Regions from separate parts of the Streptomyces sp. CNS606 genome, predicted to be linked through region 2. Evidence: riboswitches for the same ligand, from Rfam matches in the RefSeq annotation. Region 2 holds a riboswitch; each other region holds the start of a gene.
What was found. A riboswitch is a leader RNA that binds a small molecule or an ion and turns the genes downstream of it on or off. The one in region 2 is predicted to bind cobalamin.

Region 1: another riboswitch for cobalamin. It lies ahead of K304_RS0126280 (ribonucleoside-diphosphate reductase subunit alpha); the one in region 2 lies ahead of K304_RS0102015 (cobalamin biosynthesis protein).
Region 3: another riboswitch for cobalamin. It lies ahead of K304_RS33685 (hypothetical protein); the one in region 2 lies ahead of K304_RS0102015 (cobalamin biosynthesis protein).

Annotation. Positions count from the first base shown of each region.
Region 1 is NZ_KE384522.1:358,672-362,653, reverse strand. Features, by position in the region: gene K304_RS0126280 (ribonucleoside-diphosphate reductase subunit alpha) at 1-2,128, opposite strand, end outside; cobalamin riboswitch at 2,247-2,396, opposite strand; gene K304_RS0126275 (GNAT family N-acetyltransferase) at 2,462-2,977, opposite strand; gene mctP (monocarboxylate uptake permease MctP) at 3,045-3,982, opposite strand, start outside.
Region 2 is NZ_AUFD01000006.1:42,052-46,033, reverse strand. Features, by position in the region: gene K304_RS0102020 (cobyric acid synthase) at 1-386, opposite strand, end outside; gene K304_RS0102015 (cobalamin biosynthesis protein) at 383-1,336, opposite strand; cobalamin riboswitch at 1,464-1,586, opposite strand; gene K304_RS0102010 (hypothetical protein) at 1,775-1,987, opposite strand; gene K304_RS0102005 (inorganic phosphate transporter) at 2,021-3,292, opposite strand; gene K304_RS26850 (class II aldolase/adducin family protein) at 3,486-3,982, shown strand, end outside.
Region 3 is NZ_AUFD01000031.1:6,829-10,810, reverse strand. Features, by position in the region: gene K304_RS0118945 (ABC transporter ATP-binding protein) at 1-460, opposite strand, end outside; cobalamin riboswitch at 537-751, shown strand; gene K304_RS0118940 (acyl-CoA thioesterase) at 891-1,349, shown strand; cobalamin riboswitch at 1,400-1,535, shown strand; gene K304_RS33685 (hypothetical protein) at 1,675-2,703, shown strand; gene K304_RS0118930 (CbiQ family ECF transporter T component) at 2,710-3,876, shown strand; gene K304_RS0118925 (ATP-binding cassette domain-containing protein) at 3,873-3,982, shown strand, end outside.

The DNA of each region.
Region 1 (3,982 bases), on a different contig from region 2:
CCGCCATGTCGATCAGCGCGCGCTGCGGGATCTCCCACGCCGTCCGGTACAGCTCGCGTACCTCCGCGGGCAGCCCCGGGAGGTCCTGCACGCTGCCGTTGGCGTCGCGCAGCGCCTCCCGGGTGGTGTCGTCCCAGCGGCCCAGCCGCTTCAGCTCCTCCACCAGGTAGCCGTTGACCTGGAGGAACTCCCCGCTCAGCGTCTCGCGCTTGAACAGGTTGGACACCTGCGGCTCGATGCATTCGTAAGCGCCGGCGATGGAGGCGATGGTCGCCGTCGGGGCGATGGCCAGCAGCAGCGAGTTCCGCATGCCGGTGGCGGCGATCCGGGTCCGCAGCGCCGACCAGCGCTCCGGCCAGGTCTGTTCGGCCTCCGGGTAGTGGTCGGGGTGGAGCACGCCGCGTGCGGTGCGGGTCGACTCCCAGGCCGGGAGCGGGCCGTGCCGCTCGGCGAGGTCGGCCGACGCCTCGTAGGCGGCGAGCATGATGCGTTCCGAGATGCGGGTGGACAGCTGCTGCGCCGCGGGGGAGTCGAACGGCAGCCGCAGCCGGAAGAAGACGTCCTGGAGGCCCATCAGGCCCAGACCGACCGGACGCCAGCGTGCGTTGGAGCCGCCTGCCTGCTCGGTGGGGTAGTAGTTGACGTCGACCACGCGGTCCAGGAAGGTCACCGCGGTGCGCACGGTGGCGTCCAGACGCTCCCAGTCCATCCCGCCGTCGTCGCCGAGGTGGGCGGCGACGTTGACCGAGCCGAGGTTGCACACGGCGGTCTCGTCGTCGTCGGTCACCTCCAGGATCTCGGTGCACAGGTTGGAGGAGTGGACGACGCGGCCCGGTTCGGCGGTCTGGTTGGCCGTGCGGTTGGCGGCGTCCTTGAAGGTCATCCAGCCGTTGCCGGTCTGCGCGAGGGTACGCATCATCCGCGCGTACAGCTGCCGGGCCGGAACGGACTTCACGGCCTTACCGTCCGCCTCGGCGCGACGGTAGGCGGCGTCGAAGTCGTCGCCCCAGAGGTCCACCAGTTCGGGCACCTCGGCGGGGGAGAACAGCGACCAGTCGGCGTCGGCCTCGACGCGGCGCATGAACTCGTCCGGGATCCAGTGCGCGAGGTTGAGGTTGTGGGTGCGGCGGGCCTCCTCACCGGTGTTGTCCCGCAGCTCCAGGAACTCCTCCAGGTCGGCGTGCCAGGTCTCCAGGTAGACGCAGGCGGCGCCCTTGCGCCGGCCGCCCTGGTTCACCGCGGCGACCGAGGCGTCCAGCGTGCGCAGGAACGGCACGATGCCGTTGGAGTGGCCGTTCGTGCCGCGGATGAGCGAGCCGCGGGCGCGGACGCGGGACCAGGACAGACCGATGCCGCCGGCGTGCTTGGAGAGCCGGGCGACCTGGTGGTAGCGCTCGTAGATCGAGTCCAGTTCGTCCAGCGGCGAGTCCAGCAGGTAGCACGACGACATCTGCGGGTGCCGGGTGCCGGAGTTGAAGAGCGTCGGGGAGGACGGCAGGTAGGACAGCGAGCTGGTCAGCCGGTACAGCTCGGCGACCTCCTCGACGGCCCGCGCGCTGTCGTCCGCCGCCAGCCCGCAGGCGACGCGCAGGAGGAAGTGCTGCGGGGTCTCGACCACCCGGCGGGTCGTGGGGTGGCGCAGGAGGTAGCGGGAGTGGACCGTGCGCAGCCCGAAGTAGCCGAACCGGTCGTCGGCGCCGTCCGCCACGGCGGCGTCGACCAGGGCGTCCAGGCGTGCGGCGTGTGCGCTGACGAATGCGGCGGTGGAGTCCGCGATCAGACCTTCGTGGTGGCCGACGGCGACCGAGGCGGAGAATGAGGTCGCGCCCTGGCCGGCGGCCTCCTCGCGCACGGCGCGGGTCAGCAGCCGGGCCGCCAGGCGCCCGTACTCCGGTTCGTCGCCGATGAGTCCGGCCGCCGCCTCGACGGCCAGCGACCGCAGGTCCGCGTGGGTCGATCCGGGGTGCCGTCCGCGCCGTACCGCCGCGCCGATCCGGGCGGCGTCGGTCGCGGGCAGGTCGGCGGTCAGCTCCGTCAACAGCCGCTCCAGCAGGGCGCTGTCGGCATCCGGCCCGGAAGGCGCCGGGAACGGCGCCGGGACGGCTGCGGCCTCGGGTGCGATGGTCACGGTGACGTGCTCTCCCTCGCTCGGCGGGGGCCGGTGGGGAGGCGTGGCGGGGCGCAGGCGGCGACCCGTTGCGGGCCGGCGTCACCTCGCGTCCGCCGGCCCATCCCACGGGGCCCGGACGTGTACGACGCCGTCGGCAGGTGCTCGGACTCGCGGCGTTCCGGGGCCCGTTCGACGCGTGGAGGCAGGGCACGGCACGCCGCACACCGTTGCGGGACAGTCCCGGATTCGCACCGGATTCCCCTGCGGCGACAGCGAGGACGAGCATACATGTTGGGGTGCTCCGCGCGAGCACCCCAACATCTTGTGTCGCTGGTAGGATTGCCGTGCCCGTCAGTCCTCGTCGTCGGCGAGCTCCAACGCGAAGGTCCACAGTGGCAGACCGGGGATCGGCTCCCAGTCGCGGGCCGGGGTGCGCACGAACCGCAGTCGCCCGTACAGGCGGTGAGCGGTCGTCATCTTCGACTCGGTGGAGAGCACCACGCGTTCCCGGCCGAGGGCCCGCGCGCGTGCCAGGCAGTCGCGCACCAGCGCCTCGCCCACGCCGCGTCCCCGCCCCTTCCGGTGCACGGCCAGCATGCGGAACTCGGCCTCGCCGGGCCGGGCGATGTTCGCGTACTCCCCGCCGTCCCCGACGAAGGTCACGGTGCCCAGCAGGTCGCCGGTGCCCGCGTCCACGGCGACCAGGACCTGTGCGTGCCCGGCGCGGTGCGGCACGTTCCGCAGCACCTCCAGGTACGGGTCCTCCGCGCCGTAGGTGAGCAGCCCGTCCTCCAGGTACGCGTCGGCCGTCAGGTCTCCGACCTCGCCGTACTCCGCCTCGTGCGCCGCCCTGATCGTCACGTCCATGTCCCCAGCATGCAGCACCCCACCGGCGGCCGTGCCGCCGGTGGGGTGCTCGGGTGGGTTCCGTGGATCAGGGAGCGGCGGTGGGAGCCGGCAGCTCCTCCTTCACGCCCCGGTCGCCGGCGTCCGCGCGGTAGTCGGACGGCTTGGTCTCGTCCCGCCCGTCCGGGACCTTGGCGGCCCGCAGGATCACCGTCAGGACGACCGTGACGACCGCGTTCAGCACGAAGGCGGTGAGGCCGATGTAACCGATCTCACCGATCATCGGGATCTCCGCCGTGCTGCCGCCGAAGTGCTCCTGCTTCGGGCTGGACACGTTGTACGCCGCGATGGTGCCGTACACCATGCCCGCCGCCCAGCCGGCGAGCAGCGCCCACCGGTGGAACCAGCGCGTGAACAGGCCACCGACCAGGGACGGGAAGGTCTGCGCGATCCAGATGCCGCCCAGCAGCTGGAAGTTGAGCGCCGCCGTCTTGTCCAGGGTGAGGACGAAGACCAGGGCGCCGACCTTCACCAGCAGCGAGGTGACCTTGGAGACCTTGGTCTCCTGCTCCGGGGTGGCGTTCGGCTTGAGGAAGTCGCGGTAGACGTTCCGGGTGAACAGGTTCGCCGCGGCGATCGACATGATGGCCGCCGGGACCAGGGCGCCGATGCCGATGGCGGCGAACGCGACGCCCGCGAACCAGGCCGGGAACATGTTCTCGAACAGCTGCGGCACCACCAGCTGCGGATTGTCCAGCGAGATGCCGGCCGCGATGCCCATGAAGCCGAGCAGCGCCAGCAGGCCCAGCATCAGCGAGTACAGGGGCAGGATGGTGGTGTTGCGGCGGATCACCTCGCGGCTGCGGCTGGACAGCGTCGCGGTGATCGCGTGCGGGTACATGAACAGCGCCAGCGCGGAGCCGAGTGCCAGCGTCGCGTACGCCCAGTGGCCCTCGGGCCCGGTGACCAGTGCTCCGCCGGTCTCGGAGAGCTTCTCGCCCGCGCTGGAGAAGATGTCGTCGAAGC
Region 2 (3,982 bases):
CGCAGCTCCTCCAGGCACCCGGCGACCGTCTCCAGCAGCTTCCGCTGCCTGTCCTCGTGGTAGCCGCGGGCGCTCAGTTCGCCCACCGGCCTGCCCATCAGGACGACCTGACTGGTGCGGTCGCCGCCCGGCTTGAGCAGCACCGGGTTCATCGCCGCGCTGGGTTCCACCCGGGCGGCGGCCGCCTGCATGGCCTGCGCCCGGCCGATCTCCGCGCCCTCCCGGGTGACGAAGGAGTTCAGCGACATGTTCTGCGCCTTGAACGGCGCGACCTTCAGCCCCTTGCGGGCCAGCCAGCGGCAGACCCCGGCCGTGACCACGCTCTTCCCGGCGTCCGAGGTCGTCCCCGCGACCAGCAGACCGCCGCCCCGCCGCACCGCGTTCACCGCCGCCTCCCCTTCCGCGCGGCCACGACCCTCACGGCCGTCGTCGTCACCAGCGCCAGCACACCGACGCGGCGGGAGAGCCGCACCGCGCGCTCGACGTCCTCCGTACGGACCGGCCGGCCACGGGCGTTGAGCACCGGCCGGTGCTCGACCCGCCCCGCGTACGCCAACGTCCCGCCCAGCTGTACGCCCAGCGCCCCGGCGAACGCGGCCTCCACCGGGCCCGCGTTGGGGCTGGGGTGGCGGGAGGCGTCCGCACGCCAGACCCGCAGGGCGCCGCTCGGGTCGGATCCGGCGAGTGCGGCCAGCGTGGCCGTCAGCCGGGCGCCGGGCCAGCCCGCCAGGTCGTCCAGCCGCGCCGGCGCCCAGCCGAAACGCAGCAGCCTGGGGGAGCGGTGGCCCAGCATCGCGTCCAGGGTGTTCACCGCGCGGAAGGCCACCAGGCCCGGCACACCGGCGACCGCTCCCCACACCAGCGCGCCCACCACGGCGTCGGAGGTGTTCTCCGCCACCGACTCGACGACCGCCCGCGCGACGCCCTCGGCGTCCAGCGCCTCCGGGTCCCGCCCGCACAGGTGCGGCAGCCGCCGCCGCGCCGCCGGCACGTCGCCCGCGGCGAGTGCGGCGCCGACCGCCCGCGCCTCGCGGATCAGCGAGGTCCCGCCGAGCACCGTCCAGCCGGCGACCGCGGCCAGCACCACCGAGGGCAGCGTCGAACGCGCCCTCCCGGCGGCCGCGTTGAGGCCCGCCGCGGCGGCCGCCACGCCGCCGGCGCACACCACGGTGCACAACGCCCCGGCACCGCGGTGGTCACGCCACAGGGCGCCTTCGGCCCGGTTCACCGCGCGGCCGAAGGCCGCCACGGGGTGTCCGCGCCGGGGGTCGCCCAGCGCGAGGTCGGCGAGGAAGCCGAGCGTCACCCCGTACGCGTACGCACGCGGACGCGGCATCAGACGACGGGCTGTGGAGCCTCGCAGGAACACGGCGAGGTGCGGGGTGGGGGAGCGGCGCAGAAGCCACGCATGGCGGAGTCCTCACTCAGGGTCCTCGCCCTGGCTCGACGTGTCCGGCGGCGAGAGTCTCCTGGCTCCCGGATCGGCGCCTCCCCGGCCTTCCAGCCCGCTGGCGGGCCGTGGCGTGTGGTGAGGGGCGCTCCCCGGTGACAGTGGCGGGACCGCGCCGGATTCGCACCGGCTTCCTCTTCTGCCGCCGTTCGGCTGCCGGAAGTCCATCACGGCCCCCCACGACCGTCAACTCGCCCCCGACCTGCGGCGAAGCAGTGTGACCACCCCCACGTCGCGCCGTCGCGTCCCGCCCGGGCCGCCTCGGGTACGCGAGAGGGGTGGGTGCGGCCCGCAGGCCGTACCCACCCCTCGGTGCGCGGGGGTTCAGGCGCCGATCAGGTAGATGCCGTACGCCACGGCGGCCGCGCAGACCGCGTAGCAGAGGTACGCGCCGATGCGGGCCGGCACGGAGGCGCTGCCGCCGTCCTTGCGCGGTGCGGAGCCCACGATGCCCAGGGTGAACACGCCGACCAGTGCGACGGAAGCCAGCAGGCTGACGCCGAACACGTTGATCAGGGCGGACCAGTGGATGTCCATGGTGAGTGCTTCGCTTCCTTCGGGTGGGGCGCGTCAGGCGCCGGAGACGGAGGCCTTGGTGCGGGCGTGCTCGGACTCCTCGTCCTGCGCGCCGTGCTGCTCGGGGACCGCGCCGGCCGGCGGTGGCGCGACGGCGCTCATCGCGGCGGCCACCACGCCCGCGTCCTGTGCGTCGGAGCGGGATTCCGGGGCGGAGTCCTCCGGCATGTCGTTGACGTTGGTGTGGTCGACCGGCTGCCGGCGCGAGGCCAGCCAGATGGCGCCGTTGACCAGTACGCCGAGGACGGCGACCACGGTCACGCCGACGTTGCCGCGCTCGGCCAGCAGCGCCGCGCCGCCCGCGACCAGACCCGCGGCCGGGACGGTGATGCCCCAGGCGGCCAGCATCCGGCCCGCCGTGCCCCAGCGGACGGTGCCGCCCTTGCGCCCCATCCCCGCGCCCATCACGGCGCCGGAGCAGGTGTGCGTGGTGGACAGCGAGAAGCCCAGGTGGGAGGAGGCCAGGATGGTGACCGCGGCGCTCGTCTGCGCCGAGAAGCCCTGCGGCGGGTGGATGTCGGTGAGGCCCTTGCCGAGAGTGCGGATGATCCGCCAGCCGCCGAGGTATGTGCCCAGTGCGATGGCGACACCGGCCGAGACGACCACCCACATGGGCGGGCCCGCGTCCGGGGCCAGCGCGCCGCCCGCGATCAGGGCGAGGGTGATGACGCCCATCGTCTTCTGCGCGTCGTTGGTGCCGTGCGCCAGGGAGACCAGCGCGGCGGAGGTGATCTGGCCGGCCCGGTAGCCCTTGCCCGCCTGCTCCTCGCTCACGTTGCGGGTGAGGCGGTAGGTCAGGCGTGTGGCGCCCCAGGCGGCGAGGCCGGCGACCAGCGGGGCGGCCAGCGCGGGGATCAGCACCTTGGTGACGACGACGTCGCCGTTGACCGCGCCGATGCCCATCGAGGCGACCGCGGCACCGAGCAGACCGCCCATCAGGGCGTGCGAGGAGCTGGAGGGGAGTCCGGCCAGCCAGGTCAGCATGTTCCAGGTGATCGCACCGACCAACGCTGCGAGGATCACTTCAGGCTGGATACCGGCGCCTTCGTCGATCAGTCCCTTGGAGATCGTCTTGGCCACCTCGACGGAGATGAACGCTCCGGCGAGGTTGAGAACGGCCGACATCGCCACCGCTGCCTTGGGCTTCATCGCCCCGGTGGAGATGGTGGTGGCCATGGCGTTGGCCGTGTCGTGGAAGCCGTTCGTAAAGTCGAACACCAAGGCCGTGACGATCACGATCCCGATGAGAAGCGTGATGTGTTCCATTCACCCAGGCAATCAGTTCGAAGGTCAGTGACCCGGTGAACGTAAGGATGGTGGGTGAACGGAAGGTGAACTGGGGCGGGCATCGGAGTGTCGCACCCGGAGGGTGTTGGTGTGGGACCCGTCACAGGCCGAACGGGAGGGACCGCCGCATGGTCCAGTCGCCCGGTGGTACAGGAAGAGACCGGAGGTGCCGATGCACAGCGAGACGAGCGGGGAGATCCCGGTGACCTGGCGGGACGCGTGGGAGCAGGTGGTGGGGGCGGCGCGCCGCACGGTCGCCGACGGGCTGGTCGTCGGCACCTCCGGGAACGTCTCCACCCGGGTGGGGGACGTCGTCCTCGTCACCCCCACCGGGGTGCCGTACGACCGTCTGGGACCCGACGACCTGTGCGCGGTGGACCTGAAGGGTGAACGCGTCGCGGGCACCCTCCGTCCGACGAGTGAACTGCCCATGCATCTGGCGGTCTACCGCACCACCGACGCCGCCGCCGTGGTGCACACCCACGCCGTGCACGCCACCGCCGTCTCCACGCTGGTCGACGAACTCCCCACGATCCACTACATGACCGCCGCGCTCGGCGGTCCGGTGCGCGTCGCCCCCTACGCCACCTACGGCAGCGACGCCCTCGCCGGCCACCTGCTGGAAGCCCTCGAGGACCGCAGCGGCGCACTGCTCCGCAACCACGGCAC
Region 3 (3,982 bases), on a different contig from region 2:
GTTCGGCGCCGCGTTCGGCGAGTTCCTCGACGCCGGTCAGCCGGAGGGCCCGGTCCACGGCCGCCCGGCCTCGCGGGTCGGCCCTGCCCCAGCGCCCCCGGTACGGGTAGCGGCCGAACTCCACGACGTCCCGTACCGACAGGCCGCTGGGCGCGGCGCGGCCCTGGGTGAGCAGGGCCACCTGCCGGGAGAACTCGCGGGGGCTCAGCGCGAAGCCGTCGGTGTCGGCGTCGATGGCGAGTGTGCCGTGCCGGGGCCGCTGCAGGCGGGCGAGGGTCCGCAGCAGCGTCGACTTCCCGCTGCCGTTCGGGCCGACCAGGACGGTCACCTCACCGAGGGGCAGAGCGACCGACGCGTCGTGCACGACGTCGACGGCGTCGTAGGCGACGGTCAGGTCCGCGGCCGACAGCGCGTGACCGCGGACGGGCGGGGCCTCGGGGGTCTCTTCACCAGCTTTCACGCAGATAAGGCTAGCCTCACCTAAACGGATGGTGGCTCCCGGGGCCGCGGGTTTCCGCTTTCCGGATCGACGCGGTTATGTTGAGCATGCAACCGGTTCGCCCCTCCTGTCCAGGAGCGGCGTCGCAAGAGGGAACCCGGTGGGAATCCGGGACTGCCCCGCAGCGGTGAGCGGGAACGACCGCCGTCACACGCACTGGGCCCGGCAACGGACCTGGGAAGCGACGGCCTGTAGGTGTCCTGACGGGACGCGCCCGCGAGTCCGAAGACCTGCCGGTCGCCCGTGTGCGACAACCGCCCACGGTGCCCGGGGCCTCGAGGGAAGGCCGGTGCCGGACTCCGGCCGTGCCGTCGCGCGCGGACCGTTGACCGCGCCACTCTCCGACACCCTCCTCGTCCCGGCCGGACAGCGACTCGCGAAGGAGAGTTCTGTGGCACACCAGCCCACCGTCTTCCGCACCGACCCGGCGGACCACGCGGCATCCCGCGCGTCCCGGTCCGCCGTCACGCTCGCGCACATCATGAGCGAGCACGACACCAACCTCTACGGCACCATCCACGGCGGCGTGGTGATGAAACTCATCGACGACGCGGCGGCGGCCGCCGCCGGCAGGCACGGCGGCCCGCCGGCGGTGACGGTCTCCGTCGACCGGATGCGGTTCCTGGCCCCCGTGCGCGCGGGCGACCTGCTCACCGTGCACGCCGGGCTGGAGGGCGTCGGCAGGACCTCGATGAACATCGCGGTCCGGGTCACCGCGGAGCGGTGGAACTCTCCCGGACCGGTCACCGAAGTGGCCACCGCGCAGCTCACGTTCGTCGCGGTCGACGCGGACGGACGGCCGCGCCCGGTGCCGCCGCTGCCCGGGGCGGATGCCCCCGGGGGCGAGTGAGTGCGGGCTCACAGCGGGCGTTCTGGTCAACGTCCCGGAGCGTCCGTACACTTGTCCACTGTCCGCGAGGACGACAACTGAATGCGTACGCGATGGGGAAGCCGGTGGGAATCCGGCGCTGACCTGCAACCGTGAACGGCGGCACCGCCCGCCGTGAGCCGGACCGCCCGCGCGCACGTGCACCGCTTTGCACTGTCATGGTCTGCAGCGTGGAGCCCGACCCCTCGGTTTCCCCGCCCCTGAACGCCGCCTGAAGCACGATCGGCGCGTCGGGGGCGCGTACGTGCCGGGGGCCGGTGCCCACCTCAGGGGAGGGGCACCGACGATGAGCCGAGTACTACGCGCGTGGATCACCGCCGTCCTGGTGACGGCCTGCGGCGTGCTGACCGGTCTCGGCACACCGGAGAAGGCCGCCGCGGTCGACACCTCCCGCGGCCGTCCCGGCTTCTGCCCCGACGGCAACGGGGTCACCGTGATCGTCGACTTCCGCGAACTCGGCGGACAGACCCTCGTCCGGTGCGCCGTGGACAGTCAGGAGACCGGACTCGCGGCGCTGAAGGCGGCGGGCATCCAGGTGACCGGCACCAACCGCTGGGGCGAGTCGTTCATCTGCCGGCTGGAGGGCAAGCCCACGGCGGAGACCGAACCCTGCATCGACACCCCGCCGGCCTCGGCGTACTGGTCCTACTGGCACGCGCCGAACGGCGGCGCGTGGACGTACAGCCAGTACGGGGCGACCTACCGCAATCCTCCGGAGGGCAGCTTCGAGGGCTGGTCCTTCTCCAAGGGGCGCGACATGGACTCCGCGCCCGCGCCGCGCGTCGCCCCGCGCCGGCCGTCCGCGTCCAACGGCGGGCAGAGCTCCGGCGGTTCCTCCTCCGGCGGATCGTCGTCCGGTGGGTCCTCGTCCGGCGGGTCGTCGTCGAGCGGTGGATCGTCCTCGGGCGGCTCCTCCGGCGGGACCGGCGGCACCGGCCCGGGCGGCGGCGCGTCGTCCGGTGACACCGGTGCCGACCGTCCGGGGAACGGAGACGGCCCGGCGTCGGACCGCCCGGGCGACCGGGACGAGGACGGAAAGCCGGACGAGAAGGACCGCGACGGCGACAAGAAGCGGGACGGGAAGAAGAGCCCCGACCCCACCGCCTCCGCCGACGACGGGCCGGCCGCTCCCGGGGCCGCTCCGAGCCCGACCGAGGCCGCGGACTGGAGCGGCGGCGAGGACCGGCCCGACCAGACGGCGTCCGGCTCCTCCCTGTCCGCCGGGACCGCGCTGACCGCCGCGGCGGCCGCCGCCCTCGCCGTCGGCGCCGCGGTCCTCGCCTGGCGCCGCCGTCGCACCGGGCACGGGGACTAGCCGGACGTGAAGGACTCCGCAGGAGGCAGAACCACCGCCCTCGCACCGCCGTCCGGCTCCCCCGCCGTACGCCGGGCGGCGGGCGCGCTGCCCCGGACGCTGCACCCGGGCTGCTGGTGGCTGTGGGCGCTGGGCCTCGCGGCCGCCGCGAGCCGGACCGGCAACCCCGTGCTGCTCGGGCTGCTGCTGTCGGTGGCGGGCCTGGTCGTCGTGCAGCGGCGCAGCGACGCCCCCTGGGCGCTCGCGTTCCGCCTCTACCTCGCGCTGGGCGCGTTCATCGTCCTGATGCGGGTGGTGTTCCGGATCGTCTTCGGCGGGGGCCAGGGCGACGTGGTGCTGTTCGTGCTGCCCGAGATCCCGCTGCCCGAACTGGCGCGCGGCATCCGCCTGCTCGGCCCGGTCGCCGCGGAGGAGCTGCTCGGCGGCTTCTACGACGGGATGCGGCTGGCGGCGATGGTGGTGTGTGTGGGCGCCGCCAACGCCCTCGCCAACCCCAAGCGCATGCTCAAGGCCCTGCCGGGCGCCCTGTACGAGGTCGGGACGTCCGTCGTGGTGACCCTGACCGTGGCCCCGCAGCTGGTGGAGAGCGTCCAGCGGGTGCACCGGGCGCGCCGCCTCCGCGGTGGGGCGGGGCGCGGCCGGCGTGCCCTGCGCGGCCTGATCATCCCCGTCCTGGAGGACGCGATGAACCGGTCACTGACGCTCGCGGCGGCGATGGCGTCGCACGGCTACGGCCGCACCGGACGGCTGGACGGGCGGGCCCGGCTGCTCACCGGCGGCCTGGTGCTGGCCGGCCTGCTGGGCGTCTGCGTCGGCCTGTACGGGGCGTTGGGCGGCGGCTCCCCGTCGTACCTGGGCGCTCCGCTGCTCGTCGCCGCTCTCGGTGTCGCCGTGACGGGCTTCTTCCTCGGCGGGCGCCGGGTGCGCCGGAGCCGGTACCGGCCGGACCGGTGGCGCGCCGCGGAACTGCTCGTCGCCGCGTCGGGGCTCGCCTCGGCGGCGGTGATGTACGTCGCCTCCCGCACGGACGCGGCGACGCTGCAACCGTCGCTGGACCCGATCGCCTGGCCGCAGGTGGCGCTGTTGCCCGCAGCGGCCGTCCTGATCGGCGTGCTGCCCGCCTTCCTGACTCCGCGTCCGCCCGCCGGCCTCACGAAGGGAGCCGCCGCATGATCCGCTTCGACCGGGTCACCTTCACCTACGACGGCTGCGCGCGTCCCGCGCTGCGGGACGTGGAGCTGACCGTGGACGAGGGCGAGTTGTGCCTCGTGGCCGGACG